Regions from separate parts of the Methylophilus sp. DMC16 genome, predicted to be linked through region 2. Evidence: predicted binding sites of a transcription regulator. Region 2 holds the regulator's gene; the other holds the start of a gene.
What was found. The regulator sigma-54, encoded in region 2, starts transcription at its own class of promoters, with help from an activator protein. The targets are predictions, from matches to a motif close to TGGCACNNTTCCTGCT.
Positions count from the first base shown of each region.

Region 1 (15,498 bases), on a different contig from region 2:
GGGCAGCAGTGTATAGATGGTCGGGTGAAATTGGGTTTTATGCGTACATTCATAATGCGCCGGTTTGTGCATCATCAGGTAACTATGCTCGCGGTATTGCCAGGGCTCACCTTCCACCGTGAAGTGCAGGCTGTTGTCGAGCGCAAACTTAGCGTCCGGGTCATCACAGGGTTCACCATTGACGGTCACTGCATCGTTAACAATTAAAATGCGGCACATTTTGCGTGTGCCAAAGCCCTGCCGGTGCAAGATACGTTCTAAATCAAGTGTTTTTGCCATGCAGGAATTATACGTGAATGGCGCGCAGCTTTGGGCTGGGCGCGTGTTTGTGGATGGATTCCAGGCAAAAATCAGTCAGTCGCGCAATTCACGTATAATTCGGCCATGGCTTTTAAACATATTACCTCCCGCGATAACCCTGTCTTCAAGCAATTGCGCAAGCTGGCCGACCAGTCGCGTGAGCGCAAAAAAACGGCGTCTACCCTGTTGGAGGGCGTGCATTTGATTGAAGCCTACCATCAGGTCTATGGTGAACCCAGGCTGCTGATTATTCCTGAAGGGCATAGTAATGACGAGGCGACGGCCTTGATACAGCAGTTGACGGATGTGGATACGATGCTGCTGCCTACGTTGATGTTTGCCGAGTTGGCGCCAGTCGCATCCAGTAGTGGTGTGATGGCCTTGGTGGATATTCCTGCTGCGACGCTGCCCGCGCACTGTGATTTTGCACTGGTGATAGAAGATATCCAGGATCCGGGTAATTTGGGCAGCATCTTGCGGACGGCCGCGGCCGCAGGCGTGCAGGCCGCCTATCTGACTAAAGGTTGTACCGATGCCTGGTCGCCCAAAGCGCTCAGAGGCGGGCAGGGGGCACAGTTTATTTTACCGCTGATGGAAAGCGTGGATGCGCTCGAGGTGATTGCGGGCTTTTCCGGCAAAACCCTTGCTTTGACCATGCAGGGCGCCAGCTTGTATCAGCAAGGGCTGCAAGAGCCCGTCTTGTTTGTGGTGGGCAACGAAGGGGCTGGGATTTCTGCTGCGCTGCAAGCCGCGGTTGAGACCTGTGTCACCATTCCTATGGCACATCAGGGCACACTGGCCCTGGAGTCTTTGAATGCGGCCGCAGCCACCGCGATTGCGTTATTTGAATGCCAGCGCCAACGCGGACTGGGCACATAGCCGCAGATTAGTGTTTGATGCCAGGCGAGTTGTCTGCCTCAAACAAGGCGAGCGCTTCTTCTTCATCAACCACATAGTGTTTGTGGCAAAAGTCACATTGAATCTCAATGCTGCCTTGCTCCTGCAAAATGCTTTGCACTTCTTCCAGACCCAGCATTTGCAGCATATTGCTGACATTGGCTTGCGAGCAACTACAAAACGCCTGCACTTCGCGCCCGCTAAATAACCGTACATCTTCTTCCACAAACAACCGCTGCAAGAGGGTGACCGCTTCCAGATCCAACAGCTCCGGGGCCGTGACAGTACCCGCCAGATGTTGCACACGGTTCCAGCAGTCCAGATCACTTTCTTGCTGCTGCGGCAATTTTTGCAACAGCAGGCCAGCCGCGCGGTTTCCCTCCGCGGTCAGCCATAGGCGGGTGTCAATCTGTTGAGAGCGCAGCATGTAGTTTTCAAGCATGCTGGCTATGCTGTCACCTTCTAGCGGCACAATGCCCTGATAAGGCTCGCCCGTTTCAGGCATCAGGGTAATCACCAGCTGGCCTTGTGCGAGCCAGTCTATTAAATGTGGGCCATTGAGTTCGCCACTGATCTTGGCTGTCGCGCGGATATTTAAAGCAGAAGTGCATTCAACCACCAATAACTGCAAGGCGCCTTTACTTTGCAATTGCAAAATCAGTTTCCCTTGCATTTTGAGGGTAGAGGTCAGCAACACACTGGCTGCCGCAAACTCACCAATCACGCTTTTGAGCGCATCAGGCAGGCTCTGATGCTCAAGCGCAGTGAACAGGCTTTGATTGAGCTGAACAAAATTACCGCGCACGGCGGACTGTTCAAAAATAAAAGGGTGCAGTTGGTCTGGACGTTGTGCATTTTTCATGTGCGCTATTTTAACATTGAAGCTTGGCGTCGCTGACACCCGCAATAAAAAAGCCCGCACAGTGGCGGGCTAAAATCACATGCATGCTAGATCAGAAATGATAGTTCAAGGTCGCACGGGCGTTTAAAGGCGCACCGGGCGTAATGTTATTGTTGTTGTGCGCAAACAGGGCATAGTCTTTGTTAGTCAGGTTCTCGATATTGATTTGCGCATCCCACTGCGGGCTTAACTTGGCAAAAATCGCTGCATCAAAACGCGTGTAACCAGGCAGCAGCGTGCTTTGGCTAGCCGTTGGGGTGGCCGCATACATTTCTGAGCGGCTGACCATGCCCAACGCGACGGCCCACATGTCATTGATCTGGTATTTATTCCACAATGAGAAGGTGCGGGTGGGTGTCATTGCCAGATTGCTGCCAGCCAGGATCGCACTGTTGCCTGCGCCTTGCTGTTTGGTGATTTCACCTTCTTGCAGCGTGAATGCGCCCATGACCTGCCATTGGTCAGTCACTTTGCCGCTCAGGCCAACTTCCAGACCTTTGGTTTCCTGGCCATCAACCAGAATGTTTTGTAAGGTATTCTGCGGGTTCGCAATCTGTACATTTTCGCGCTCTAATTTGAATATGGCGGCGGTCAATGCTAATGATGCCGAGATGTCCCACTTTGCACCAATTTCGGTATTGATAAATTTCTCAGGTTTAAACGTGGCGTTGGTCACATCCAGACTAATAAGTTGGTCGCCTGCGCGTGGCACATAGGAGGTGCTGTAGTTGGCATACAACGAGCTATTTTCCGTTGGCTTGAAAATCAAACCTGCACGCGGCGAGAGTAAACTATCTGAAACATTGATTGTTTGATTGTTAATCAAATTGACATAGTTGGTATCAAGATGGTCATGACGCAAGCCGACGACTGCTTGCCATTGTGGATTGAATACAATCTGATCTTGCAGGTAAAAAGCTGCTACCGTGAAGTCACTTTTCTGGTTTCTAGCCAGTGAGTTGATGGCAATTGTGGCATAAGGGGCGTTGGCAGAGACGCCAGTGACACTCGCGCCGGTCAGACGTTTATTCTCCGTATCCTGTGCGTTTAGTTCAGCACCAGCGAGCAGATTATGTTCGATGTTACCCACTTTAGCTTTATAGGTAATATCTGTTTGGTTGATCAGGTTTTCACGTTTCGTATCATCCCGGTACGCGGAAAGTGTCAATGTCCCTGTGGTTGAGACGGGGCTATCTGCATAAATGTTTTGATAAAACTTATCATAGAAGGCCAGACGTGTGCTGTTTTTGACTTGTACACCGTTATCAAACGCATGGCTGATAATCGCATTGAATGCGGTCGTTTCAGTCTGGGTTGGGCTCAGTCTCGCATTACCAAAAAACTGATCGTAATCGCCTATTCGGTAAGGGCGACGGTTAATATCTGCATTATTGACTGTCAATGTCCCCGTGCGTGTCGCTTGCGCGGGCACGCCCCGATCCGCAGTGCGTTCGTCTTTAAAGTATTCGGCACTTAAAACAATCTCGGTTTTATCCCCCGGTTTGATCGTAAAGGTCGGTGTCATGCCGTAGCGTTTTAATTCCACGCCATCACGGTAAGAGTTGGAGTTTTCATACACCGCATTGAGTCTGAATGCCAACTCTTCTGACAACCCCTGACCATAATCCGCGGTGATCCGGCGGTGATCGAAACTGCCGTAGCTCACGCTGAGGTCTCTGACGGGATCCCAGCCGGCTTTTTTGCTGACGCGGTTCACGACACCGCCTGCGCCGCCGCGGCCAAAAATCATGCCGTTAGGGCCTTTAAGCACTTCGATACGGTCAGTGTTATATAAGTCGCGGTAAGTCTGAATGTCGTCGCGCAGGCCATCTACAAATAAGTCACCCGTAGTCTGGTTGCCACGTAATACAAGCTGGTCACGGTTACCTTCACCTTGTGCCGCTTGCACACCAGGCACATAGCGCACGGCATCAGCGATGCTTTGCATGGACTGGTCTTGCATAAAGTCGCGCGTAATCACGGTAATGGCTTGCGGTACGTTGACCAGCTCGGTATCGGTTCTGGTCGCGGAGGTGGAGCGTTTTGCGTTGTAACCCTTGACCGGTTTGGTGTCACTCTTTTTCTCTGCCTTGACTTCAACTTCTTGTAACTCGACGGTTTCGCGCTCAGTGGCGCCTAACGCGGTCATGGATAGCATTGCGCTACTAAAAAACAGCCCGATCGAGAGCAGCGTTGGACGAGGTCTGAACGGATTTTCTTGGGTATTTTTGATCGTCATAAAATTAATATCCTCTCAATGATTGTCGCGAATATTAACTTAGTTGATAATGGTTATCAATAAATTTTGTAAGTTTTGTCAGAAAATCACGGGATAAGCGTGAGTACTAGTCGCTAGCAAGCTGGCCGAGTTGCCAATGGGCCATTGCCCATTGCCACAGCGCAGGCAAGTTTGAAAAAGTGGGAACCGGTTGCGGTAAATAGGGTAGAAAGTTGAAGGCGGCAACGAGCGTGGCCAGGATATTGTCGAGCGGCAAAGCGGTTGCCAGGGTTTGTTTGCTGAGTTTTTGCCCTTGGTCGTTCAATACCAGCGGGATATGGGCATATGCTGGGGTGGCATAGCCCAAGCAGTGTTGCAGATAGATCTGCCGCGTGGTGGACTGCAGCAGGTCTGCACCGCGCACCACGTGGGTCACGCATTGCAAGGCATCATCAACGACCACGGCTAACTGGTAGCTGAACAGACCATCGGCACGCTTGATCACGAAGTCTCCGATGTCTCTGGCCATGGCATGTTGCTGCCAGCCGACAATTCTGTCCGCAAAGCCGATATTGATGGCAGGCGTTTTCAAGCGCCAGGCAGCTGGTGTGTCTGGTTTAATGGGATGTTGCAGGCAAGTGCCAGGATAAATGGCACCTTCAATGCCCAGTTGTGTTGAGCTGTCGGCAATCTCCTTGCGCGAGCAGGTGCAAGGGTATGCCAGGCCCCGGTGGCATAAGTGCGCCAGGGCCTGCTCATAATGCTCAGTGCGTTCGCTTTGGTAGACGATTGCCTCATCCCAAACAAAGCCATAATGCTGCAGGGTGCGAATCATGTCTGCGCTGGCGCCGGCTACGCGGCGGGTGGTGTCTACATCTTCTATACGTAGCAGCCAGCGGCCGCCCTGGCTTTTAGCATCGCAGTAACTGGCGACGGCGGCGACCAGTGAGCCAAAATGCAAGGGGCCGGTAGGCGAAGGGGCAAAGCGGCCAACCACCATGGTGTTTTACTGGGTGACGTAAGGCGGAATATGCCAGGCTACCAATTGGCCGCCTCGCAATTGCAGATGACAGGCCATGCGCTCAATGCCCTGGCTGGAGACGTCAAAGGTATACGTGCGTTGTAACTGCATGCGACCATTGCCGTCCCTTGCAAAACCGACGCGGGCGCAAGCCACGGTTTCATCCAGAAACTGCAGATGGCAGCGCTCAGCCAACTGGCGGCCAATCTTGAGCGCGATCTCACGTTTCGAAATCGTATCCATCCAATACCATGCGCCCGCCATCAAAATGGCTAATAAGGCCCATTCAGCCATCGTTGTTCTCCTTTAAGACGATTATCTTTTTCAGTGTATGATGACCAATAATCCGTTTCATATTCATTTCATTCTTATTTAGTGTTGTTAACGATGAATTCAAGCCGCGAAGCAGATGCGATTCAAGCTTATTATAATTTATTGCACAGCAAGGGCGCTGATGCTGCCATCATGGCACAGCGCGACGCGGTGCTGGCTGAGTTAACGCCGCTATTAAAAGACCAGGAGTGCAGCAGCACGGTCTACCGGCAAGCGGTGGACGATTGTCTGGCCGACAAGGAAGCCCAGCGCTGGCCAGAAATCCTGACCATTATCCGCGAGTTTTATCCTTTTTGGCGCGGCGATGTGAAAGCCGTCATGCAATATGCCGATACTGTCGGCTTTGAATTACATCCTATCGGTTGGCAGCCGGCGGTGATTGATTTGCAGTCCGTTTGGCCGGCGTTGCAGTCCGAGAAGTTTGAAACAGCAGAATTATGGCCGCTTAACGGCTACGTCAAAGCGCTCAAATCCATGGAGCACAAGCAGGAGATGGATATTGAACTGCGTACGCGCATGGCAAAGCTCATGTTGTTGCGCTTGCGTGAAGCACCACTCACAGAAAAAAACGCCTACCGCATCACCGCTGACGCAACCCTGCCGCTATTTAATCTCAAAAATACCCGTCACCTATTTTTAAACGCGGTGCGTGAATTTTACTATTTCTGGTCTGCGCATCCTGAGGCGGTCGAAATGCTCAAGCAATTGCAACCGGTCGAGATCATATAAGTCTGTCCCTCCTCCGTATTGGCATACGACGATACGGTTATCCACCGCTTTATCCGCGTTTTGTTGACGCAAACTCTCGATGAGTTCGCATGGCATGCCTCATTCATCAGCATTTGAGCATCTTTAAGTAGTTTTGTTTAAATATGCCCTAATTTTGCACCAATAATGTGCAATGCACTTTTGATTGAGTTATTTTGGGGCGTTTTTGCCAGTGCCTAATCTCCACTCCTTTTAAAATCAATCACTTAATAATGGCCTGATATTTGCTTGAAACCTGCGCATTTTAAAAAGGCGTGTCTTTCAGACAAAACGCCAATCAATAATTATTGAATTCGGAGAGCGAAATGGAATCATTAGTGACAGCTAATGACGTCCTGTTTGTATTGCTGGGGGCCATCATGGTCTTGGCAATGCATGCCGGTTTTGCCTTTTTGGAGGTCGGCACAGTACGTCAAAAAAATCAGGTGAATGCCCTGGTTAAAATTATGGTGGATTTTTGTGTGTCTACCATTGCCTATTTTTTTATTGGCTATGGCATTGCTTACGGCATCCACTTTTTCAATGGTGCCGAAACACTCACCGTGCAAAACGGTTACGGTCTGGTCAAGTTCTTCTTCTTGCTCACCTTTGCCGCCGCGATTCCTGCCATTATTTCTGGCGGCATTGCTGAGCGCGCCAAATTCAACCCGCAACTGGCCGCAACATTTTTGCTGGTTGGCTTTGTTTATCCGTTTTTTGAAGGCATTGCCTGGAACGCTCATTTTGGGTTTCAGGACTGGCTGAAGGTCAGTTATGGTGCAAACTTTCACGACTTTGCCGGTTCGGTGGTCGTGCATGCCATGGGCGGCTGGATTGCCTTGCCTGCGGTGATACTGCTGGGCGCACGTAATGGTCGCTATACCAAAGATGGCCGTTTGCATGCGTATCCACCTTCCAATATTCCATTCCTCGCTTTGGGTGCATGGATACTCACTGTAGGCTGGTTCGGTTTTAACGTCATGTCCGCCCAATCCATACAAGGCATTTCCGGCCTGGTAGCGGTCAATTCACTGATGGCGCTGGTGGGTGGCACGCTGGCCGCATTGCTGCTTGGTAAAAATGACCCGGGCTTTGTGCATAATGGCCCGTTGGCTGGTCTGGTGGCCGTCTGTGCCGGTTCTGATGTCATGCACCCACTCGGCGCACTGGTCACTGGCGCAGTCGCTGGCACCTTGTTTGTCTGGGCATTCACCCTCACGCAAACACGCTTCAAAATCGATGATGTGCTTGGTGTCTGGCCGTTGCACGGCTTGTGTGGGGCCTGGGGCGGTATCGCGGCAGGTATCTTCGGTGCGACCAGTCTTGGTGGCATGGGCGGCGTCAGCCTGATGAGCCAGCTGGCAGGTACTGCATTGGGTGTAGTGATCGCGCTAGTGGGCGGAACCATCGTTTACGGCGCATTAAAGAAAATCGTAGGTATCCGCCTGGATGCCGAGTCAGAGTTTGATGGCGCGGATTTGAGCATCCATAAAATCCCGTCGGTGTCTGGGGATTAAGGCCTATCACTTTAGAAATATGTTGATGCTGTTTTAGTGCAGTCATCAACGCTAAGAGGGATGGTGCCGCATGCAACTCTGCGACGCAGTGTTGACCAAGATGGGCTGTCCCAACCAAACAGATAGGGTACTGGCGTCAAAGCCTGTCATGCGCTGACCGTCAACCTCGATGAGTGGCCGCCGGATCAGCAGTGGTTCGGCGCGCAGCATGGCCAATGCGGTGTCGGCATCCAGCGTGGCCGGATCTATCTCGCCATCCCTGATTTTGGGGGCGGCCGGATTAAACCAGGCGTGCACCGGCAATGAGCCAAAAAATTGCAGCAGGCGCTCACGTGTCCAAGGCTCGGTGAGCAGATTTTTGGCAATCACCGTGTGTCCGGCCGCAGCCAGTTGGGCTTTTTGCCGACTGTTGTTGCTGCAACCGGGTTTTTCATAAAACAATATGGTGCTCATCTAGACCTCCTTGCAAGAGTGCGGGGACTTGTTGTTCGATTTCCTGACGGATGGTGAGTGGCAGGGCATGCAGCCAGCGTTCAGGAATGGCCTGACTGCCATAGCGGGCACCCGCCAGCATGCCAACAATGGCGCCGGTAGTGTCGGCATCTTCACCCTGGTTCACGGTGCCAATCAGGCAGTCTTCAAAATTGTCAGTGTTGAGAAAAAAATGCAGCACGGTTTGCATGGTGTCAACAATATAGCCGCTGGCCCGGCCCGGATAGGGGTCGAATTTGAATGCCGGGTACTGTTTGACCAGTGCTGCCGCGAGCAAGCGGCAGCCCGCACCACCCTGGCCATTGAACAGTGCATGCACCATGCTGCCCAGCGTCAGGCAGGCGGCATCGGACAATGGGTGGTGATGGGTGAGGTGCGCTTGTGCCAGCGTGATTTTTTCAAACTGGTCTGGTAGGTGATAGGTGGCGATGGCAATGGGTGCCATGCGCATGGCCGCACCATTGCCGCCATCAGCTTCGGAAGGCGGGCCTTGTACGCTGCCTTCCAGCAAATAGCGGCGGATGCCGCGGCGGCAGGTATTGCCCACATCAATCGGCTGGTTTTTCAGCCAGTCAACAAACATGCGTGCGGCCGTTTCGGCATGCCAGCCATTGTGGCTTAGCCAGGCGCGGCCCAGACACAGCGACATTTCGGTGTCGTCGGTAATCTGACCGGGTTTGAGCTTGAGCCAGCCACCGCCTGTCATGTCGCGATGCTGGCCTCGGCTGGCGATTTCTCTGGCAGTCATAAACTCCACTGGCGCGCCCAGCGCATCGCCGACCGCCATGCCCAGATATGCGCCCAGCGCACGTTGCATGAGGTCAGGCATAGCGGGCCATGACCTCGTATTCGCCACCCAGCGCGATGACTTCTTCCTCGCCGCACAGTGGGCTGTGTTGCAGCAAGCCGGGAAACAGTAACAGTTTGACCAGCGGCACTTCCACTTGCAATATCCAGTCACCAAACTCGTCGGCGCGCTCGCGGTTGCGGGTAAATGACACCAGATTGTTAAGCCGCAGCCTGCACAGCCCGGCACGCAGCCCATGTTGCCCCAGGGTCGGTTCTTCGTTGAGGTTCACGCCGCGCCACAGGGTCAGTGTGGGGTGCGAGGTTGGCAAGCCAAAACGCGCAATCACAAACTGACAATACTCGTATAACAAATCAAGCTGCATATGGATGCTGTAGTTATGAAAGCGGCTGCAAAACTTCTCTTCCAGATAGGTGACCCAGGCCGGGGAGGGGAAATGCCCCAGCGGTGCGCGGTGAAAGCTGGGCGTGAGGCCAAAGCGACTTTCCACCCAGCCCTTGAGCACCGCCCCCTGCGGGCTGTTGGCATCAAAGCCCCAGCCCTCCAGCAATTTGAGGTAGCTGGGTCTAAAACGGCGTGGGCCTTGTGCTGTGGCTGGCCGCTGCAAATCAAAGGCGATGGCCATATAGTGGGCAAACCTGTCAGCGGCTTCTTCGGCGTTGTGGCTGGCGTGCAGCAAACGAAACAGCCCGCTGTGGGTCTCGCGTGCTCCGGCAATATGCAGGGGCTGCGGGTGACGGTTAAACGCGACCGAGCCCAGCAATCCGGCCGGAAGACCAACCAGGTTGGTGCTGTACCAGTCTTGCGGGCTTTCTTCCGCCTGCATGCCAGCGAGATGCAGCCTTAAACCGGACGGTTTTCATTCGGGTTGCGTACTGGCCCCATCAATTGCAGGCCTTCTTCATAGGTGATTTCCGGATAGTTGGCGCTAAAACTCATGGCCTTGGCAATCACCGCATCCAGTTTGCCCGCAGTATCCAGTTTTTTCAGATCATTCTTTTCCAGGTGCAACAGTTCCAGCAACTCGTTATAAACCGTGGCCTCATCAATTGGCAGGATGTAAAAAGTGCTGCCGTTCATCTTGACCGTGTATTTTTTCAAGAGGTCGATATTGTTGCAAAACAGGATGTATTTTCCTTCAGGCAGCAGGGCATCTTTCAATGCTTCAACCAGCATTTCCAGATAGCCGAAAGACAGCAGGTAGCCAGTAAAAAATGGCATGCCATTTTCGCCTTCCTGCGCGTAGGCCATGACCTGGTCACAGGTAATTTCAGGTGGACGCGCTTCATCAGCCACTTGCGGGGCAAATTTAATCGCCAGTTCGCCACGAAACCCAAAGCGCCCTGGCACTTTGGTGGCATCTTTAAACACTGGGTTTTGCAAGCGGTGCTCTGAGTTGAGTTTGCCGAAAATGGTGCTTTCCATGGTAGTCATTACAATGTTCTCCTAAAGAAATGAAGCCAGGGGTTACGCTGGCTGGTTACGAATAAAGTCTGCGGTTTTTAAAAAAGCCTGATCCAACTGTGCCCTTAACGTGGCATCTGCCACCACCTCCAGCACGGCACGTCGCATGCATAACATCCAGGCATCCCTTTCTGCCTCGCCGATGCCAAACATGGCATGTCGCTGGCGCAAGCGCGGATGTCCGCGTGTGTTGCTATACACCTTGGGGCCACCCAGCCATTCGATCAGAAACTGCACTAGAACAGCCTTGGTTTCGGACAGGTCTGCCGCATGCATGGCGCGGATCGCTGCAGCTTCTGGTGCCGTATTCATATGAAAATAAAAGCGCTCGACCAGATGGGTAATGGCAGCTTCTCCACCGATTTGTGCAAAGTGCGGATTGCCTTGAATTTGCGCGATTGGCTTGTGTCGGCTGGTATCCAAAGCCGGATTAATGGGGGGTAATGGCTGATGCATCCTGACCTCTCTAGGAACTGACAGATAGTCCTGATTCAGCAAGTGTTATACCAACAGCTATGCCAATTGATCTGCAGAAGGCAAGGATCAAGCCTGGATGCGGCTTGGCGGCCAGTTGATGCATGAAGCAACGCATTGAAAGGCGGCTGACCGTATGCAGAAAGGTTTGTTTCATACCGCACGCTGGGCGCCGCTTTTGTCGTGTTTGCGACAGAGGGGATTTAAGGAGGTGTGGTCTGTGTTTTTATTAAAATATCAATAATAATCAATCACTTAATTTTTATTTTCTCTGTTGGCACGCTCCTTGCCATACACAGCCTACATGGCCGACACCCATCCATCGCCTGATAAGAAAAGTGATTAGGTTGCGATTCGGAATCGGAAGATGGCTGCGTACAGCGACGAATTTTTCATTTAAACCTAAAGGAGCTTCAATTATGGCTGCATTACGTCAAATTGCATTTTATGGCAAAGGTGGCATCGGCAAGTCCACCACTTCTCAAAACACGCTGGCTGCGTTGGCCGAAATGGGTCAGAAAATCCTCATCGTCGGTTGCGACCCTAAAGCCGACTCTACCCGCCTGATTCTGCACGCAAAAGCACAGGACACCGTATTGTCCCTGGCGGCAGAAGCGGGTTCTGTCGAGGATCTGGAAATCGAAGATGTGATGAAAATCGGTTACCGCGACATCCGTTGCGTGGAATCCGGTGGTCCAGAACCTGGCGTGGGTTGTGCTGGTCGCGGTGTGATTACTTCGATCAACTTCCTCGAGGAAAACGGCGCCTATGACGGCGTGGATTATGTGTCCTACGACGTATTGGGTGACGTGGTGTGCGGTGGTTTCGCCATGCCGATCCGTGAAAACAAGGCACAGGAAATCTACATCGTCATGTCCGGCGAAATGATGGCGATGTATGCCGCCAACAATATTTCTAAAGGTATTCTGAAATACGCCAACTCCGGCGGTGTGCGTCTGGGTGGCCTGGTATGTAACGAACGCCAGACTGACAAGGAACTGGAACTGGCAGAAGCCCTGGCAGGCAAACTGGGTACCAAGCTGATCCACTTTGTGCCACGTGACAACGTGGTGCAGCACGCCGAGTTGCGTCGTATGACCGTGCTGGAATACGCCCCGGACTCCAAGCAGGCTGAGGAATATCGTCAACTGGCGCAGAAAGTTCACGCCAACGCCGGTAACGGTACCATCCCGACCCCGATCACCATGGATGAGCTGGAAGACCTGTTGATGGACTTCGGCATCATGAAGAAAGAGGATGAAACACTGATTGGTAAAGCGGCGACTGCAGCTTAATGAGTCTTTGGCAGGGGGCTTTGCCCCTTGCCAACCCCTCCAGAGACGGTTTCAAAAGTTGAGGAGGTTACTTCCGGGCAATTTCAACAATTTTTGAAAAGTTTCTTTTTATCACTGGTTTTTAGTCGAACATAGGAGACAACGATGAGTGCGACTGCTGAAACAAAAGTCAACGGCGCCGAGCTGATTCAGGAGGTGTTAAAAGCCTATCCTGAAAAGTCCGCCAAAAAACGTGCAAAACATTTGAATGTGTATGAAGAAGGCAAATCCGAGTGTGATGTGAAATCCAACATCAAATCGCTGCCAGGGGTAATGACCATCCGTGGTTGTGCCTACGCCGGTTCCAAAGGCGTGGTGTGGGGACCGATTAAAGACATGGTGCATATCTCGCATGGTCCGGTCGGTTGTGGCCAGTATTCCTGGGCGTCACGCCGTAACTACTACATCGGTACCACCGGTATCGACACCTTCGGCACCATGCAGTTTACCTCCGACTTCCAGGAAAAAGACATCGTGTTTGGCGGTGACAAAAAACTGGAAAAAATCATCGACGAGATTCAGGTACTGTTCCCGCTCAACAAGGGCATTACCGTACAGTCCGAGTGCCCGATTGGCCTGATCGGCGACGACATCGAAGCCGTGTCCAAGAAAAAAGCCAAAGAGTATGAAGGCAAAGTGATTGTACCTGTGCGTTGCGAAGGCTTCCGTGGCGTGTCGCAATCGCTGGGTCACCACATCGCCAACGACGCCGTGCGCGACTTTGTGTTTGACAAAACTGACCCGGAAAAAAACAAATTCGAGTCCAGCCCGTATGACGTGGCCATTATTGGTGACTACAACATCGGTGGCGATGCCTGGTCCAGCCGTATCCTGCTCGAAGAAATGGGCCTGCGCGTGATTGCCCAGTGGTCCGGTGACGGCTCGATTGCCGAGCTGGAAAACACGCCCAAGGCCAAGCTCAATATCCTGCACTGCTACCGCTCGATGAACTACATCAGCCGCCACATGGAAGAGAAGTATGGGATCCCATGGGTAGAGTACAACTTTTTTGGCCCATCCAAAATCGAAGAATCCCTGCGCAAGATTGCCAGCTTCTTTGATGACAGTATCAAGGAGAAAACAGAGCAGGTCATTGCCAAATACAAGGCGCTGACCGATGCCGTGATTGCCAAGTACAAACCACGCCTGCAAGGCAAAAAAGTCATGCTGTTTGTCGGTGGCCTGCGTCCCCGTCACGTGATTGGTGCCTATGAGGATTTGGGCATGGAAGTGGTGGGTACCGGCTACGAGTTTGGCCACAACGATGACTATCAGCGTACCACTCACTATGTTAAGGACGGCACCCTGATCTATGACGATGTGACCGGCTACGAGTTTGAGAAGTTTGTGGAAGCCGTGCAACCAGATCTGGTCGGTTCCGGCATCAAGGAAAAATACGTGTTCCAGAAAATGGGCGTGCCTTTCCGTCAAATGCACAGCTGGGATTATTCCGGCCCTTACCACGGCTATGACGGCTTTGCGATTTTTGCCCGTGACATGGACATGGCGATTAACAACCCGGTATGGGGCTTGACCAAAGCGCCATGGCAACAAGCGGCTTAAGAGGAGAACTGAACATGAGCCAGAATGCTGATAAGGTTTTAGACCATTTTGAACTGTTTCGCGAACCAGAATATACGGAAATGTTCGCCAACAAGAAAAAGAATTTTGAATTTGCCGTGCCTGCCGATGAAGTGAAAAAGCAGGTGGAATACGCCAAAACGCAAGAGTACAAAGAGAAAAACTTTGCCCGCGAAGCGTTGACCGTGAACCCGGCAAAAGCATGCCAGCCACTCGGGGCCGTATTTGCTGCGAATGGTTTTGAAGGGACATTGCCCTTTGTGCACGGCTCACAAGGCTGCGTGGCATACTACCGCTCGCACTTCAGCCGTCACTTTAAAGAGCCGACTTCCTGCGTGTCTTCATCGATGACTGAAGATGCGGCAGTATTTGGTGGTTTGAACAACATGATTGATGGTTTGGCCAACTCGTATAGTTTGTACAAACCAAAAATGATTGCAGTTTCTACCACCTGCATGGCCGAGGTGATCGGCGATGACCTGAATGCCTTTATCAAGACCTCACGCGAAAAAGGCTCCATCCCGGCCGACTATGATGTGCCGTTTGCCCACACGCCAGCGTTTGTCGGCAGCCATATCACCGGCTACGATAACGCGCTCAAAGGCATTCTCAACTACTTCTGGGATGGCAAAGCCGGCACCGTGCCTGCGCTGGAGCGCAAGCCTAATGACAGCATCAACTTTATCGGCGGGTTTGACGGCTATGTGGTCGGCAACAACCGTGAAGTGAAACGCATGTTCAACGAGTTTGGCATCACCCCAACCATGCTGTGCGATCCGTCCGACGCCTGGGATACGCCGACCGATGGCGAGTTCCGCATGTATGATGGCGGCACCACACTGGAAGACACTGCCAACGCCATTCATGCCAAAGGCACCATCGTCATGCAGTCCATCTGTGCCGAAAAAACGGCCGACTATATCCAGAGCAAAGGCCAGGAAGTGGTCAAGCTGCATCACCCGGTAGGCGTGAAAGGCACGGATGAGTTTCTGATGGCTATTTCCAAACTGTCAGGTAAGCCTATTCCTGCCAGCCTGACCAAAGAACGTGGCCGTCTGGTGGATGCCATTGCCGACTCCAGTGCCCATATCCACGGCAAGAAATTTGCCCTGTACGGTGACCCTGACCTCATGCTTGGCTTGACCGGCTTCTTGCTGGAACTGGGTGCTGAGCCCACCACGGTACTCTCCACCAATGGTGACGATGCCTGGGCCGCCAAGGTACAGGCGCTGTTTGACGCCAGCCCGTTTGGTAAAAACTGCAAGGTCTACCCGAAGAAAGACCTGTGGCACATGCGCTCCCTGTTATTTACCGAGCCTGTCGATTTCCTGATCGGCAACACCTACGGTAAATACCTGGACCGCGACACCGGTATCCCGCTGATCCGCTTGGGCTTCCCGATTTTTGATCG
Region 1 covers NZ_JBQUZC010000001.1:1,597,089-1,612,586, reverse strand. Annotated here, with positions in the region: gene ACT53D_RS07585 (pseudouridine synthase) at 1-279, opposite strand, end outside; gene ACT53D_RS07580 (TrmH family RNA methyltransferase) at 385-1,179, shown strand; gene hslO (Hsp33 family molecular chaperone HslO) at 1,187-2,059, opposite strand; gene ACT53D_RS07570 (TonB-dependent receptor) at 2,151-4,337, opposite strand; gene gluQRS (tRNA glutamyl-Q(34) synthetase GluQRS) at 4,444-5,316, opposite strand; gene ACT53D_RS07560 (DUF3301 domain-containing protein) at 5,323-5,631, opposite strand; gene ACT53D_RS07555 (hypothetical protein) at 5,803-6,399, shown strand; gene ACT53D_RS07550 (ammonium transporter) at 6,744-7,934, shown strand; gene ACT53D_RS07545 (ArsC/Spx/MgsR family protein) at 7,986-8,387, opposite strand; gene draG (ADP-ribosyl-[dinitrogen reductase] hydrolase) at 8,365-9,243, opposite strand; gene ACT53D_RS07535 (NAD(+)--dinitrogen-reductase ADP-D-ribosyltransferase) at 9,248-10,060, opposite strand; gene ACT53D_RS07530 (hypothetical protein) at 10,078-10,668, opposite strand; gene ACT53D_RS07525 (group II truncated hemoglobin) at 10,702-11,154, opposite strand; gene nifH (nitrogenase iron protein) at 11,592-12,467, shown strand; gene nifD (nitrogenase molybdenum-iron protein alpha chain) at 12,612-14,069, shown strand; gene nifK (nitrogenase molybdenum-iron protein subunit beta) at 14,084-15,498, shown strand, end outside.
Region 1: ACT53D_RS07550 (ammonium transporter) is a predicted target of sigma-54. The motif match lies at 6,652-6,667, and genes of this name have one in related genera.

Region 2 (15,498 bases):
CCCTGTTTCAGCCAAGAACTGCTTGAGCATATGGTTTTCATGGTTGGGGATGGGCAAATAGTGCGCTCCCCAGGGGTAGGCGCTGATGCGGTTATGCCCACTACGCGCATTGCCACCTGTATTCTCCTCCAGTTCTAGCAAGACAAAATCGTGCATGCCCTGACTCTGCAGGTACCAAGCGGCGCTCAACCCGCTGATCCCGCCACCAACGATGACTACCCGGTTACGACGTGTCTGGGAGTAGGGTGGAAACTCGCCTTTGGTCAGTGCATGTCCGGCCACATGGTCTGGGCCTAATAGCTGCCCGCCAAACGCTTGATTTTTCCTTGACTGGCATTGCATGAGCAATGGGCTGGCAGCCAGGCTGAGCAAAAATGTCCGTCTATCCATGGCTTAGGGGCCCTGATGATTCCATTCGCGCTCGTAGTAATGCACGAGGTGCTGGTTGTTCAAGCGGTTGATCTCGGCAGGAACGACTTGCATATCAGGTGGAAAGTAAAATAAGCTGGGCAGCGTCTGGGCTTGAATAAACTTCAAGCCACTGATTTCAATCCGGGCGGGTGGCTGATAGGACTGGTGACTAGCAATCACATAACCCCACTCGCCAAATGACGGGACTAGCGTGTGGTAAGGCGTGGTATGCAATCCGGCACTCGCAATGGTGTTAACGATGCACCAGAACGACTGTCTGGCATAGAGGGGTGAGGTCGATTGAATCACTGCCAGCCCGTGTTGCGAAAGATGGGCGGCAATCAGCTGGTAAAAGCTGGTCGTGTAGAGTTTGCCCAGCGCAAAATTGGTCGGGTCAGGAAAGTCGACGACGATGAAATCATAAAAACCGGATTGCTGGTCCAACCAGACAAATGCATCTGCCGTAATGACCTTAACCTTGGGTGAGTCAAAAGCATGCGCGTTGAGTTGGCTTAATCGCAGGTTATGTTTAAAGGTGTCTGTCATTTCCCGGTCAAGATCGACCAGCGTCACCTGCTCGATGGAGGGGTATTTCAAAATCTCGCGCAAGGCGAGCCCATCTCCACCACCTAGTACCAGCACGTTGCGAGGATGCAAGACGGCACTTAAAGCCGGGTGTATGAGCGCTTCATGGTAACGGTATTCATCCCGGGAGGAAAATTGTAAATTACCGTTTAAAAACAACCGTGTGTCATCACGCCATTGCGTCAGCACCATGCGCTGATAGCGTGTCGATTTTGAAAATACAATGCGGTCTTCAAACAGCATTTCTTCGCTGTAGCGGGTCAGGTGCTCAGCAAAGATCAGGCCAGCGACCAGTGCTGTGCTGGACAGGGCTGCAACGATCAACAATTGACGACGTTGTCGCAATTGCACGCCAAATAACTGGATGGCCCAGACCGCAACGGCAACATTGAGGAGTCCGAACACCAGGCTTGTACGCATTAATCCCAGATGGGGAACCAGAAACAATGGAAAAGCCAGTGAGACTGCCAATGCCCCCAGATAATCGAATGTCAGTACTCTGGAAACCAGTTCTTTCAGGGTCAGTGACGCTTCCAGAATGCGCATGACCAGCGGGATCTCCAACCCTACCAGCAGGCCAATCACAAATACCAGTATGTATAAAATAGCATGAAAGGCGAGGCCACCGTTGTAGCCAATCTGGGCAAAGGCTAGAAACAAAATGACTGCGGAAAACCCACCTGTCAGTCCGACCAGCAACTCCAGCTCTATAAATCGTTTGACCAGATGTTGATGAATATATTTGGACGCCCATGAACCTGCGCCCATCGCAAAGAGATAGACGCCGATGACCGTGGAAAACTGCGTGACCGAGTCGCCAAGCAGATAACTGGAAACGGTGCCAGCGACTAATTCATATACCAGTCCGCATGACGCGATAATAAACACAGATGCAAACAGCGCTTGCCGTAGCACCTTGTCATGCACGCTCAGTTGATTGGTTGTTGAAGTGCCCGTATCAGCCATGAATGGCGGCGGCAATAATCATGGCGATGCCTATACACATGGCCGCTACAATGATTGCCAGTGCCAGATTATTTTTTTCTACCACTTCCCGCCACAGTTGGTAAGGCGTGATTTTGTCGATGATGACAAAACACAGCCAGAAAATCACTACACCTAGTAATGAAAAAATGACCGAATTTTGCAGATTAGTCAGTAACAGTGTATCCATAATGCTTCCTTTTGTTTACTTATGGTTGGCTTCATGCGAACCGCCGCGGGTGACATGCATGGCATCATCTCTTTGCCAAAAAGGTTCACCGTCATATTGCAGTTTGCAAAAGTAGGCGATTGCCATCATCGCCGTCAATTGATAAATTCTGAGCCACATGGGATGTATCCTGTCAGGTATTATTCATGGGGTGATCGCTTTCAGCCCAGCGTTGCTGCTCAAAATGGTGCCTGAAATGGTAAAAGAGCGCTGGGCCAATGAGCAAGAAAATCAGCACAAACCAGAAATTCTGCCAGAGCGGGACATTGGCAATCACACGCAGGTATTGGGTTTTTCTGGCATTGACGCTGCCATAGCTACGCTCACTTTCTGCTTCAACCTGTAATTGGTAACGTCCTGGTGGAACCGCGCTAAAAACCACGTCTGTATGGCTATCGTTCTCGCGCCAGTATTCGCCCCCATCGTAGCCAGAATAATCGCTGATTTCGCGACTACTGCTGTAAGTCAGCCCGTTTTGCAGATTGACCAGGCTGATACTGGAGAACAACCAGCTATTGTCCAGATTGCCATCAATATCAATCACCACATTGCCATGGTTTGAATGGATCTCAAATGGCTCACTTTCCAGGTTTGCGCTCTCTGGATTAAGCGTACGATAGTTTGACCAGTCGCTGCTGTCTACAGCGCTGACTTCCATGACCTTGCTAAATACGACTTCCTGACGGGATTCAAATACAAACCAGCATTGCAGTACGATGACTAGGACAACAAAGAGTAGCGTGTTTTTTAACCAGGCATCGACCGATGGTTCATACGGACAAGGTTGATTGGCAAACACGCCCTTTGGCGGCGTAAGCAGCAGTTTGCCCTCAAAGGCGTCATTGACTTGTTCTGGCTGCAGGTATTCCCCTTGGCTCCAGTTGATTTCTTTACCTTGCAACTCTTTACTGAGTAAATAAGGTGGCGCAATGTAATCTTCCAGAGAGGCGCTGTCTTCTACCTTTATCCGCCAGTAAAACTCACCCGCCACCCGGTCAATTTTTGCCTTGTAGTTGGCAAAGTGGCGGTAAGTCTTGCCTTCCAGCATGGCGATGGTGTCCCCTGTGTAGCCTTTACTGATAGACGGGGCCTTGAGGATGGGTTTAAGCAGGTTCCAATGGCCTTGACTACAGACCAGCCAGCGAAAACCATAGCCGGGATGGTGGAGTAGATACTCTTCCCAGTAGTGTAACAAGCCTGAGGCTCTGGTAGAGCGGCGCAGGTAGCCTATCACTGTAAACGTTGCGCGTTCAAAGCGGCCAATGCTCCCAAGTGGAATCGGTAATCGGTTTAATTGTTGCAGCTTGTTGGATTGTTTGAGCAGGATTGCCAGTTTGTCATTGCGGGAATCCAGGACCGTGGCGCAATGGGGGCAGGTGATGGTCAGTGCTTGTTGTAGCCGGAAGTTCAGGTTTCCGCCGCAGGCCGGGCATTGCAGCTGACGGCTGGAAATCTGAATCGCGCTTTGTTCAAGGTCCCGCAGGTTTTGCAGGTGAAGCGCGGTTAACTCAACTGCCTGTCCCAAATAAAGCGTGGGCTTCGCACCATCAAACTCAAGAGAGGCATAGGTTTGTGCAACAGCCAGTTCGACAAAGTGCAAGGTATGGCCTACTGGTACTGCAGCTGATAGCTCGCCCTGTCCGGCAATACATTTGGCAGTTTCAACACGAATGACGGACATGCGCTGGCCGTTGACCGGTACGCTTAAATCCGGAACGAAGCGCTCAAGGGGAAGATCAGGAAGTCCCTCATTGACCTGAAAACTCAGGGAGTAATTGCCTGAAGCCTCAGAGAGCCAGCCGGTCTTGCCATGATCAAATAGCAAATGCCAGCTGTTCCAAAGGCCACTTTCATGTTGAAACTGCAGGCGGCCAATCACGGTAAAGCCATCGCCCAGATAGATACCACTACTGCCAATTTGTAACAAGCTGCGATCTGGCAGCAGTTCGGCCATTTTGCCCAGATTTTCAAGATTAATATCGTTGCGTAGCAACGTGCTCTGGCAATACTCACAGACCATCAACAGCGTCGTGCTGGCACGAAAGTGGACTTTGGCGCCGCAAGCCGGGCACTGACTATACCGTATCACAGCAACAACGCTTTATTTAATTTGACCCAGCAGCTCAGCCTTTTTGGCGTCAAACTCAGCTTGAGTCAACACCCCCTTGCTGACCAAGGTATGCAGCTTCTCTAGTGTGGTAATAATCTCGTCCTGTGTGGCGGTTGGCGTGGCCGCGTTAGCCGGTTGTGCCATCGCCTGGGCCATATTTTGTGCCATCACCAGCCCTGCGCCCATGCCCGCGCCTACCCCTGCCATGCCACCTTCATTTTGCGCGGCTAACGGAATCGCATCAGCGACTTGGTATTGGGTATACCGATTCAAATCGCCCACCATATTCATACTGATACGTTTATCCAGCACAGCCTGAAGCTCTTCCGGAAGCGAGATGTTTTCCACTGCAAGATTGTCCAGAGTCAGACCGTAACGCGCAAATACAGGCGTCATTTGGGCATGCAAGGCTTGCGCCAGCTGGCCCTGGTTGGCGGCCATATCAATAAAAGGGACTTTACTACTGGCAAACAGTTGTGTGAGTTCAGCGATCATCACATTACGTAGTTGACCATCCAGCTCTTCGACGGTGTAGACCCCTTGCGTGCCACACACCTCTTTATAAAACAAAGCTGTATCGCTCAGGCGGTAGCTGTAGATGCCAAAAGCCCGCAATCTGACCATGCCAAACTCTGGATCACGCAGGGTAATCGGATTGGGGGTGCCCCATTTGCGGTCAAGTTGCAAACGATGGCTAAAGAAAATCACATCTGACTTGAATGGGGACTCGAATAGCTTGTCCCAATGCTGCAAATTGGTCAGTAGCGGCAAGTTTTTGGTGTTGAGGGTATGCAAACCAGGACCAAAGCTGTCGGCAATTTGACCTTCGTTCACAAACAATACGCTTTGCGAGTCCCTTACGGTTAACTGGGCGCCGTACTGAATCTCCATATCCATCATGGGGTAACGATAAGCGAGTACACCATGACCCTCTTCCGTCCACTGGATGACATCAACAAATTGTTTTTTTACAAAGTCAAAAATACCCACTCTGGCTCCCTGTTTGTTTTTATTTGACTGGACATGGTTAACGCAAAATTACTATACAATGCGAATCGACCAATTATTGTAAATATACTTCAAAATAGTGATCGTTGTATTGCTTCAGTTCGTTTATGAAAAGATTCGCGCATAGTGGATTACACTTGATGGCCAATTTACATGAGGTGGATCCAGGGTTGACCTTGATGACCCGTGTAGACGACTGTCAGCACTTTTGCCGAAAAGTGGTCAGTGATGCAGGATTGACTATTGTAGGCGAGAGCTTCTATGGCTTTGGTCAGGGGCAGGGTGTGACTGGTGCGCTGGTCCTTGCGGAGTCCCACTTGACGATACACACGTGGCCGGAGTCGCGTTATGTGACTTTGGATGTGTTTGTCTGCAACTATCAAGAGGACAATTCAGACAAGGCGAGCCGCGTGTTTGAGGCAGTGATCGCTGCATTCTCTCCGGGGCATGTAGATCGGTTCGAGCTGCAACGAGCATAATCCTAAAATAAAAACGCCGGAGAAATCCGGCATTTTTATTGTGTGTTGCTATGTTAACGCTTATGCAAAGGAACGAATTCCCGACGTTCAGACCCCACATACAACTGGCGAGGGCGGCCAATTTTCTGTTCGGGGTCGGCGTTCATTTCACACCATTGTGAAATCCAGCCTGCAGTGCGGGCCAGGGCAAAAATCGCCGTAAACATCGAATTGGGGATGCCCATGGCGCGCATGACGATGCCGCTGTAGAAGTCCACGTTTGGATAGAGTTTGCGGGAAACGAAGTATTCGTCCTCAAGCGCAATTTTTTCCAGTTCCATCGCCAGTTTGAACATCGGGTCATCGTGCAGGCCCAGTTCGTTGAGCACTTCATGGCAGGTTTTGCGCATGATAGAAGCGCGGGGGTCCATGTTGCGGTAAACGCGGTGGCCAAAGCCCATCAGGCGGAAGCTGTCGGTTTTGTCTTTGGCGCGTTTGATAAATTCGCCGATGCGGCTGACGTCGCCGATTTCTTCCAGCATGTTAAGTGTGGCTTCGTTGGCGCCACCGTGTGAGGGGCCCCATAGCGAGGCGATGCCGGCTGCGATGCAGGCAAACGGGTTGGCGCCGCTGGAGCCGACCAGACGCACGGTAGAGGTAGAAGCATTTTGCTCGTGATCTGCGTGCAGAATCAGAATCCGCTCAAACGCACGGGCCAGAATCGGGTTGGGCACATAGTCTTCACAGGGCGTGGCGAACATCATGTGCATAAAGTTTTCGGCGTAGCCCAATTTGTTTTTGGGATACATGAATGGCTGGCCAATGTTGTACTTGTAGCTCCAGGCGGCAATGGTGGGGACTTTGGCCAGCAGGCGCATGGCAGCCACTTTACGTGATTCCGGGTCGGACACATTGTTGTTGTCTGGATAGAAAGCCGCCATGGCGCCTACGACCGCGATCATGACCGCCATCGGGTGCGCATCGCGGCGGAACCCACGAAATACATTGCTCATCTGGTCGTGCAACATGGTGTGTTCGCTGATAGTGCTCACGAATTCTTCACGTTGATTGTGATCCGGCAGTTCGCCGTGCAGCAACAGGTGCGAGACCTCAAGGAAGTCACAGTTCTCGGCCAGTTGCTCAATCGGATAGCCACGGTAGTAAAGCAGTCCTTTTTCACCATCAATAAAGGTAATGCCAGACGTACACGATGCAGTAGACATAAAGCCAGGATCAAACGTGAAATAACCATGTTTACCCAGGCTGCGGATATCAATCACATCCGTGCCCAGTGAGCCTTTTAGTACCGGTAGCTCAATTGCGCTACTATCGTTGTCAAATGTAATGGTCGCCTTGGTAGCCATAACGTACTCAGTCTTTAATCAAGTTGGTTAAATTATACGCAATCGTTTTGTTTTATCACCGCTTGTGCGGTGACTGTCGCGGAAAAGTTAAAAAAACAATCAAAAGCCTGCACCAGATGTAATCAAGTCACTGGTGCGTTTGCACTGCTTTTGGGAATCATTGCTACGCGTCGTTGCCGGTGCTTAGTTGGGGTAAACGGCACCCAGAATGCGTGGCCCCGCCGCGCCGGTGACCGCGGCCAAATTGCCTGGCAAATGATCTACACAGCGTTGCGCCAGCCAGGCAAAGGCGACCGCTTCCACCCAGTCCACGCCAACGCCCAATTGATCCGTCAGCTGTATGGACTGGCCAGACAGTGCCTGCAGTCTATTCAGCAAGGCCAGATTATGTGCACCACCCCCACAGACGTAGACTTCCTGAGCCCCTGGGCAGAATCGCGTCAGCGCATCGGTGATGCTCACTGCTGTTAACTCAAGCAAAGTACGCGCCACATTTTGTGCACTGTCAGGGTACTGATGCAGCAGTTGCATTAACCAGGTGTCGTTAAACAGGTCGCGTCCCGTACTTTTAGGTGCGGCCAGTGCAAAATAAGGATCGGCCAACATGGCATTGAGCAAGTCTGGATTAATTTTCCCGCCAGCTGCCCAGTGCCCGCCCGCATCATAGGGTTGGCCTGTGTGTTGCTGGGTCCAGGCATCCATGAGCAGGTTGCCGGGTCCCGAGTCAAAGCCTGTGACTTGTCCGTGTGCTGGCAGATCACTCAAGTTGGCAATGCCGCCGATATTAATGATGACGCGATGCCTGTCTGCACTCGTAAACACCGCCTGGTGAAAGGCCGGCACTAACGGTGCACCTTGGCCGCCAGCGGCAATATCGCGACTTCTGAAGTCGCCAATGACCGTGATCCCTGTTAATTCTGCCAAGCGGGCATGGTTGCCCAATTGTATGGTGTATGCCATGCCCTCTGCCAGTGTCGGACAGTGCCGGATGGTCTGGCCATGGCAACCGATGGCTGTCACGGCCTCGGCACGGATGTCGGCGAGCTTAAGCAGTTGCTTGACGGCTTGCGCGTAGAGTTCTGCGAGCTGGTTAGCAACCACTGCGGCCTCGTGTAACTCGTTATTGGCGGGCGTGTGCAAGGCCAGTAGACGCTGTTTAAGCGCGTCAGGGTAGGGCAGAAAATAGGTGGCCGTTTGTGTCAGTTGCTCGCCCCGTTGCGAGGTGAGCACGGCATCCACCCCGTCCAGGCTGGTACCGGACATCAGTCCAATAAACAAACGTGGCTGGGAGCGATCGGCAGAAACTTGCATGGGTGCCATTTTAACACTGCTCCAGCCGCGCTTACAGAAATGCATGGGATTACGTTAAAATAGCTGTTTTACTTATTTGAGACGGTGCCATCAGTGCGCATCGTTGTATTTGACGGATACCCGCATGACCGATACCAAACAACCCTCATCTGAAGTGCCAGCATTGAGCCCAGAAATTGCCAAGGCGTTGGCCATTATCAAGCGTGGCGCAGATGAGTTACTGATCGAGCAGGAGCTGGTCGAGAAACTGAAAACAGGCAAGCCGTTACGTGTGAAAGCAGGCTTTGACCCTACCGCGCCCGACTTGCACCTGGGTCATACCGTCCTCATTAATAAATTGCGCCAGTTGCAGGATCTGGGCCATCAGATTTTATTCCTGATCGGTGACTTTACCGGCATGATTGGTGACCCAACGGGCAAAAGCGCCACCCGTCCACCCTTAACCGTGGAGCAGGTCAAGGCCAACGCCGATACCTATGCCGCACAAGTCTTCAAAATACTGGATCCCACCAAAACCGAGATTGTTTTTAACTCCAACTGGTTAAGTGAACTCGGTGCGGCGGGGATGATCAAGCTGGCTGCCAGCCATACCGTGGCCCGCATGCTGGAGCGGGATGACTTCTCCAAACGCTTCAAGGGTAATCAACCGATTGCGATTCACGAGTTTCTGTACCCGTTACTGCAAGGATATGATTCGGTGGCCCTGCAAGCGGATCTTGAGCTCGGTGGTACCGACCAGAAGTTTAACCTGCTCATGGGGCGTGAGTTGCAAAAGCAGGCCGGCCAGTCGCAGCAATGTGTGCTGATGATGCCGTTGCTGGAAGGGTTGGATGGCGTCAATAAAATGTCTAAATCACTCGGGAACTACATTGGCATTAGCGAGGCGCCAGAGACTATTTTTGCCAAGATCATGTCGATTTCAGATGAACTGATGTGGCGCTATATTGATTTGCTGTCTTTTGCGACGCTGGAAAACATTGCCGAATGGAAGGCGCAAGTCGCCAGTGGCGCAAACCCCCGCAATATCAAGGTCGGCTTCGCGCAGGAAATTGTGGCGCGTTTCCATGGTCAAGCCGCGGCTGAAAAAGCCTTGCAGGACTTCCAGACCCGTGCCAAAGGCGGCATCCCGGATGACGTGCCCGAAGTTGAAGTGACCATTGAAGGCGAGAGCATCGGCATTAGCCAATTGTTAAAACAGGCGGGCCTGGTTGAAAGCACCAGTGAAGCCATGCGCGCAGTGCAGCAAGGCGGCGTCAAGCTCGACAGCGTCAAGGTGGATGATAAGAATCTGCCTTTGACAAAAGGCGTGACAGTGATCGCACAGGTGGGCAAACGTAAATTTGCCAAGATCACAATCAGGTGATTTGAGCTGAGAAACAAAAAAGGCCGCATCTGCGGCCTTTTTTGTTTAGAGCGTTTTGCGCAAGTTCGCGGGAGGAATATTCAGGGACTCGCGATATTTGGCTATGGTACGGCGGGCAACGACGATGCCTTGTTGTGCCAGTGTGTCGGTGATCTGGTTGTCCGACAAAGGCTTTTTCGGGTTTTCTTCGGCCACCATTTGCTTGATCAAGGCGCGGATGGCGGTGGCAGAGCAGGAGCCGCCTGCATCTGTGGCCACTGAGCTGCCAAAGAAGTATTTGAGTTCATAGACGCCACGCGGTGTGAGCATATACTTATGCGTGGTGACGCGGGAAACTGTGCTTTCATGCAAGTCGAGTTCTTCGGCGATTTCACGCAGTACCAGTGGCCGCATGGCAATTTCACCATGTTCAAAGAAGTTGCGCTGGCGATCTACAATGGCTTGTGACACGCGCAAAATGGTCGAGAAGCGCTGCTGGATATTTTTAATCATCCACTTGGCTTCCTGCATCTGGCTTTGCAGGTATTGGCCTGAACTCTCGCGGTTGCGCTTGAGGATGTCCGCATACATCTGGTTGATGCGCAGTTTGGGGATCACGCCATCATTTAAGGAGGCGACCCAAATACCCTTGATCTTTTTAACCACCACATCGTGCTGGATAAAGTGATCGTGACTAAAGCTGGAAAACTCGCTGCCGGGTCTGGGGTTTTGCTGGCGGATCAGGTGCTGCGCCGCCTTGAGTACCGCTTCATCGCAACCAAGCACCTTGCGCAGTTTGACAAAGTCTTTGTTGGCCAGCAGCGCCAGGTGGTCTTTGGCAATGGCAATGGCGGTTTGCAAGTGTGGCGTTTCTTGCGGCAAACGCGTCAGTTGCAAGAGCAGGCACTCGCGTAAATCGCGCGCACCAACGCCTACAGGGTCCAGGTTCTGGATCAGTTTGAGTGCGGTTTCCAGTTCCAGCAGCTCGACCTCAAGTTCGAGTGGCAAGTGCTCCACAATCTCCTGCAGATCTTGCTCCAGATAGCCATCATCAGTGATGCTATCCAGTAGCAGTTTGACCAGGCTCATGTCACGTTGCGATAAATGTGCCAGTTGTATCTGATCAATCAGATGCTCGCGCAAACTGATGCTGGTGGTTTCCTGTCTGGAAAAGTCACTGTCTTCGTCTTCCTGATGATTGCGTCCGGCTTCGTCCCAGTTGCTGGTGCTGCCAAACTCTTCATAATCATCTTCAAACTCTGGCGGCGTGAATTCCTCGTTTAAATTGGGCAGGTCGCTCTCGCTCCCGCCCAGCTCATCGTGCAAGTCTTCACGCAGACTTTCTGCCGGTGCGGTGATCTCTTGCTGCGTTGCCATGTCAAACGAGCTGGCATCTGTCGGCTCAGCTTCTACAGTGGGGGGAGGCGGTGTGTTATCTTCAAACTCGCCTTCTTCACCGTCTGACATTTCCAGTAACGGGTTTTCCTGCAGGATGGTTTCCAGTTCCTGGTTCAGTTCCAGCGTGGAAAGTTGCAGCAAACGGATCGATTGCTGCAGCTGCGGCGTCAGCGCCAGATTTTGCGAAATACGTAATTGCAGGTTCTGTTTCATGACGGATTACAGCCTAAAATTCTTGCCCAGATACACTTCACGCACACCTTCGTTCTGAATGATTTCATCGGGCGTGCCTGCTGCAAACACAGCGCCTTCATTGACAATATAAGCGCGGTCACAGATGTCCAGCGTTTCGCGCACATTGTGGTCGGTGATTAAAATACCAATATTCTGACTGCTCAGGTAGCGGATGATTTTCTGGATTTCGATCACCGCAATCGGATCAATCCCGGCGAACGGTTCATCCAGCAAAATAAATTTAGGGTCTGTGGCCAGGCAGCGCGCAATTTCAACGCGTCGACGTTCGCCGCCAGACAAGCTGACGGCCTGACTGTTGCGGATGTGCTGGATATGCAATTGATCCAGCAAGGACTCAAGCCTCGCCTCACGCTGCTCTTCCGTATAGGGACGGGTTTCAAGAATGGCGAGGATGTTGTCGGTTACGCTGAGCTTGCGGAAAATGGATGCTTCTTGGGGCAGATAAGCCAGGCCCATGCGCGCGCGCTCATGCATGGGCGCGCGGCTCACGTCGGCGCCATTCAGCGTAATGTTGCCTTCATCCAGTGCAACCAACCCGACAATCATGTAAAAGCTGGTGGTTTTGCCTGCCCCGTTGGGACCCAGCAAGCCGATCACTTCGCCACTGCGTAACTCAAGCGTCGTGTTTTTGACCACGGTACGGCCCTGATAGGTTTTTTTCAGGCGGTTAACCTGCAAATGGTTCTGATCTGCTGCCATGGTTTCCATCTTTATGCTTACTCTTTGCCTTGCTCACCAGTGTTTTCGGCAGGGGCAGGTTCGACCTTGAGTTGCAAGGAGCGATTCATCCGTAACCCCTGTTGAGAGGTTGGCTTGTTGTCAATGACAGGTGGTGTGGTTTTATTTTTAGGCTGTATGGTGGCCTTGACGCGGCTGCCAGCCGTCCCGTTCGGGTTGGCTTTGGTGCCGCCAATCACCTCGGCATACTCGGCGTTGGCGTCGTAGCTGATGTAGTCCCCGGTCACGATGTCTTCACCACGTTTAACCCAGGCATTGGTATACAGTTGCACTTTATCCATGCGGGCGTTGTATTCGATACGTTGACCACTGCCTTGCATCCACTCGTCTTTACCGGTACGTTTTTGCTTGAATGTGGTGGGGTTGCCGGTACAGGTGCTATGTTGAAAGCCGTCCTGATCCTCGCGTACGATCATTTTGTCCGCCTTGATTTGCAAAGTGCCCTGATTAAGAATCACGTTGCCCGTGTAGATACTGATTTTTTTAGCATCGTTCACGGTCACGGTATCCGCTTCAAGCTCTATCGGTTGATCTCGGTCAGATTCTTCGGCCAGCACACTCAGCGGCATGGACAATAGCGCCCATACGCTCATGCAGATCGCTAAAAATAAGGGCTTGTGCGTGTTCAACTCATTTCTCCATAATCAACGGTCATTGGCGTTCTGTGTTTGACGCCTGGGCCGGGCTTGCCAAATTGCTGGCGACGGGTGGACGCTCATAATGCACATGCACCCGGTTAAACAATTGCATGGTATCAGCCCGGTTATCAAAACGCATGCCCGTGCCTGTAATCACTGTCGCCGGTTTTTGGCGGATGATCACCGACTGGTCTGTGTGTGCCACCTCGGTATCCGGCTCCAGCCAAAGCCGCTCGGTTTGCATTTGTGTTTCTGGCTTGGTGGCAGAGGCTTGGCGGATCACCTTGACCTGATTGCTAAACTCCACCAGTTTACCATTGGCAGAAACACGTCCATGCTGACCATAAATTTGCGTGTAAGGCTTGTTCAGGCCAAACTGGGTAAAGCGTGGCCGCTGCAATTCTGTATAGTCATTGGCAGGAAAGTGGCGCATTTTTGCGGCCGCCAGCACATATTTGGTATTGCCGGACGCATCCGTGCGGGTACTCACAAAGTTGTACAACATGTAGTCCGGCGCTTGGCGATTAAGTATGTTCATTTTGAGTGCTTGCTCTTGTACATTCTGGTTAATCCAGAAGGTCAGCAGCGCCAGCAACAGCATTAACGCAATCGGCAACAAAATGGGGTGTTTAAGCATGCCTGAATTCTAATGCCTGTTTAAGCTAAACGACTTTGGCTTTCAATAAGTCATGCATATTGAATGCCCCTACCAACTGCCCTTGGGCATCTACTGCCAAAAAGCCATTTATTTTGTGCTGCTCCATCATGTTAACTGCTTCAACCGCCATCTGATTCGTCTCCAGCAAATACGGCTGTTTGTTCATCACGGTATCAATGGATGCCTGTGGATTGTTCTTGCCCTGCATAAACAAGCGGCGCAAATCGCCATCGGTAAAAATGCCTATTGGGCGTTGCGCGTGGTCCACAATAGCCGTGAAGCCCATGCCCTTAAGTGAAATTTGCGTGATGGCTTCCTGAATGGAGGCGTGTTGATCAATTTGGGGCACGGCCGCGCCGGTACGCATGACATCCCTGATGCGCACCAGTAGCCGTCTGCCCAAGCTGCCACCGGGATGCGAACGGGCGAAGTCTTCGGCAGTGAACTCACGCAAATCGAGCACGCAGAGTGCTAAAGCATCGCCAAGGGCCAAGGCCGCTGTCGTGCTGGCTGTGGGAGCCAAGCCGAGTGGGCAAGCCTCATGGCTCACGGCAGCACTCAAATGCACTTCCGACTCACGTGACAAGGTGGAGTCTTCGCTGCCCGTGATGCTCAACACCCGAGCACCGATGCGGCGGATCGCCGGCAAAATATTAATAATTTCATCACTCTCGCCAGAGTTGGACAGCGCGATCACCACATCTTCTGCCGTAATCATGCCCAAGTCGCCGTGGCTGGCCTCGGCCGGGTGCATGAAAAACGCCGGTGTGCCGGTACTGGCCAAGGTGGCCGCAATTTTGCCGCCGATATGGCCGGATTTGCCCATGCCCGTGACCACCACCCGGCCCTTGCAGGCCAGAATCATATGGACGGCGGCCTCAAAAGCCGAGCCAATGCGGTCTGCCAGATGCCTGATCTCATCGGCTTCGTGCAACAACACCCCTCGTGCGCGCGACACGATATCGGGTGTTTTAACAAGATGGATGCCGGAATTTGCTGTCATCATGGCGGGTAAGTATAACAAGCGAGTTGCCTGACAATAAAGTAAAACACCCTTTTTTTACGGTTTTTTTATTCTCAGGCACATTTTTTGCATAAAACAAAGTTTTGTGGCACGATGCATCATCCTGAAACAATTGCGTTTCATAATAGACCTTGACCCTTCAGCGCTGGCTGATGGCGATCAAACCCCTGTTTGACCGGCTTGGTATAAATGCGTTAGAGCTTTGCATGTTTGATTCCCTGATACATCTTTTATTACTGCTGACCAGCTCGGTCTTCGCCGTGGGCTTGTTCCGCATCCTCGGCTTGCCTGCCATGCTGGCCTATTTTGTCATCGGCATCGTGCTGGGCCCGCACGCCCTGGGCTTGCTGGAGGACGAAGAGTCCGGTCGCCAGGTGGCCGAGTTTGGTATCGTGTTTTTGATGTTTAGCATCGGTCTCGAGTTTAGTCTGCCTAAGCTGTATGCCATGCGAAAAACGCTGTTCGGGCTAGGGGGCGGACAGGTCGTGCTGACCTTGCTGGCCAGTCTGGTGCTGGGCAAAGTGGCCGGGCTCAGCCTGACTTCTGCTTTTATCATTGGTGCGGCCATCACCATGTCCTCGACCGCGATTGTGTCCAAAATTCTGATGGAGCGTGTAGACCTGAACTCCAGACATGGTCGTCTCAGTATCGGCGTGCTGCTATTCCAGGATCTGGCCGTGATTCCGATTCTGGTATTGATCCAGACGCTAGGCTCGCACAGCGACAATTGGCTGGATGTGCTGGGGCTGACGCTGTTCAAGTCGTCTGTGCTGCTGTTTTTACTGTTCAAGTTCGGGAAAAACATCCTTAACTTCTGGTTTGAGCTGGTGGCCAAACAGCGCTCACGCGAGTTGTTTGTGCTCAATGTGCTGATGGTGACCCTGCTGATGGCGGCAGCCACCAACTATGTCGGCTTGTCCTTTGCGCTGGGGGCCTTTGTCGCCGGGATGCTGATTTCCGAGACCAAATACCGATATCAGGTTGA
Region 2 covers NZ_JBQUZC010000003.1:78,905-94,402, forward strand. Annotated here, with positions in the region: gene ACT53D_RS11820 (FAD-dependent oxidoreductase) at 1-390, opposite strand, end outside; gene ACT53D_RS11825 (polyamine aminopropyltransferase) at 394-1,962, opposite strand; gene ACT53D_RS11830 (DUF350 domain-containing protein) at 1,955-2,170, opposite strand; gene ACT53D_RS11835 (hypothetical protein) at 2,186-2,329, opposite strand; gene ACT53D_RS11840 (DUF4178 domain-containing protein) at 2,343-4,298, opposite strand; gene ACT53D_RS11845 (SPFH domain-containing protein) at 4,311-5,309, opposite strand; gene speD (adenosylmethionine decarboxylase) at 5,435-5,806, shown strand; gene gltA (citrate synthase) at 5,860-7,149, opposite strand; gene ACT53D_RS11860 (anhydro-N-acetylmuramic acid kinase) at 7,333-8,460, opposite strand; gene tyrS (tyrosine--tRNA ligase) at 8,585-9,823, shown strand; gene ACT53D_RS11870 (RNA polymerase factor sigma-54) at 9,869-11,413, opposite strand; gene lptB (LPS export ABC transporter ATP-binding protein) at 11,420-12,163, opposite strand; gene lptA (lipopolysaccharide transport periplasmic protein LptA) at 12,172-12,786, opposite strand; gene lptC (LPS export ABC transporter periplasmic protein LptC) at 12,845-13,468, opposite strand; gene ACT53D_RS11890 (KpsF/GutQ family sugar-phosphate isomerase) at 13,494-14,495, opposite strand; gene ACT53D_RS11895 (cation:proton antiporter) at 14,720-15,498, shown strand, end outside.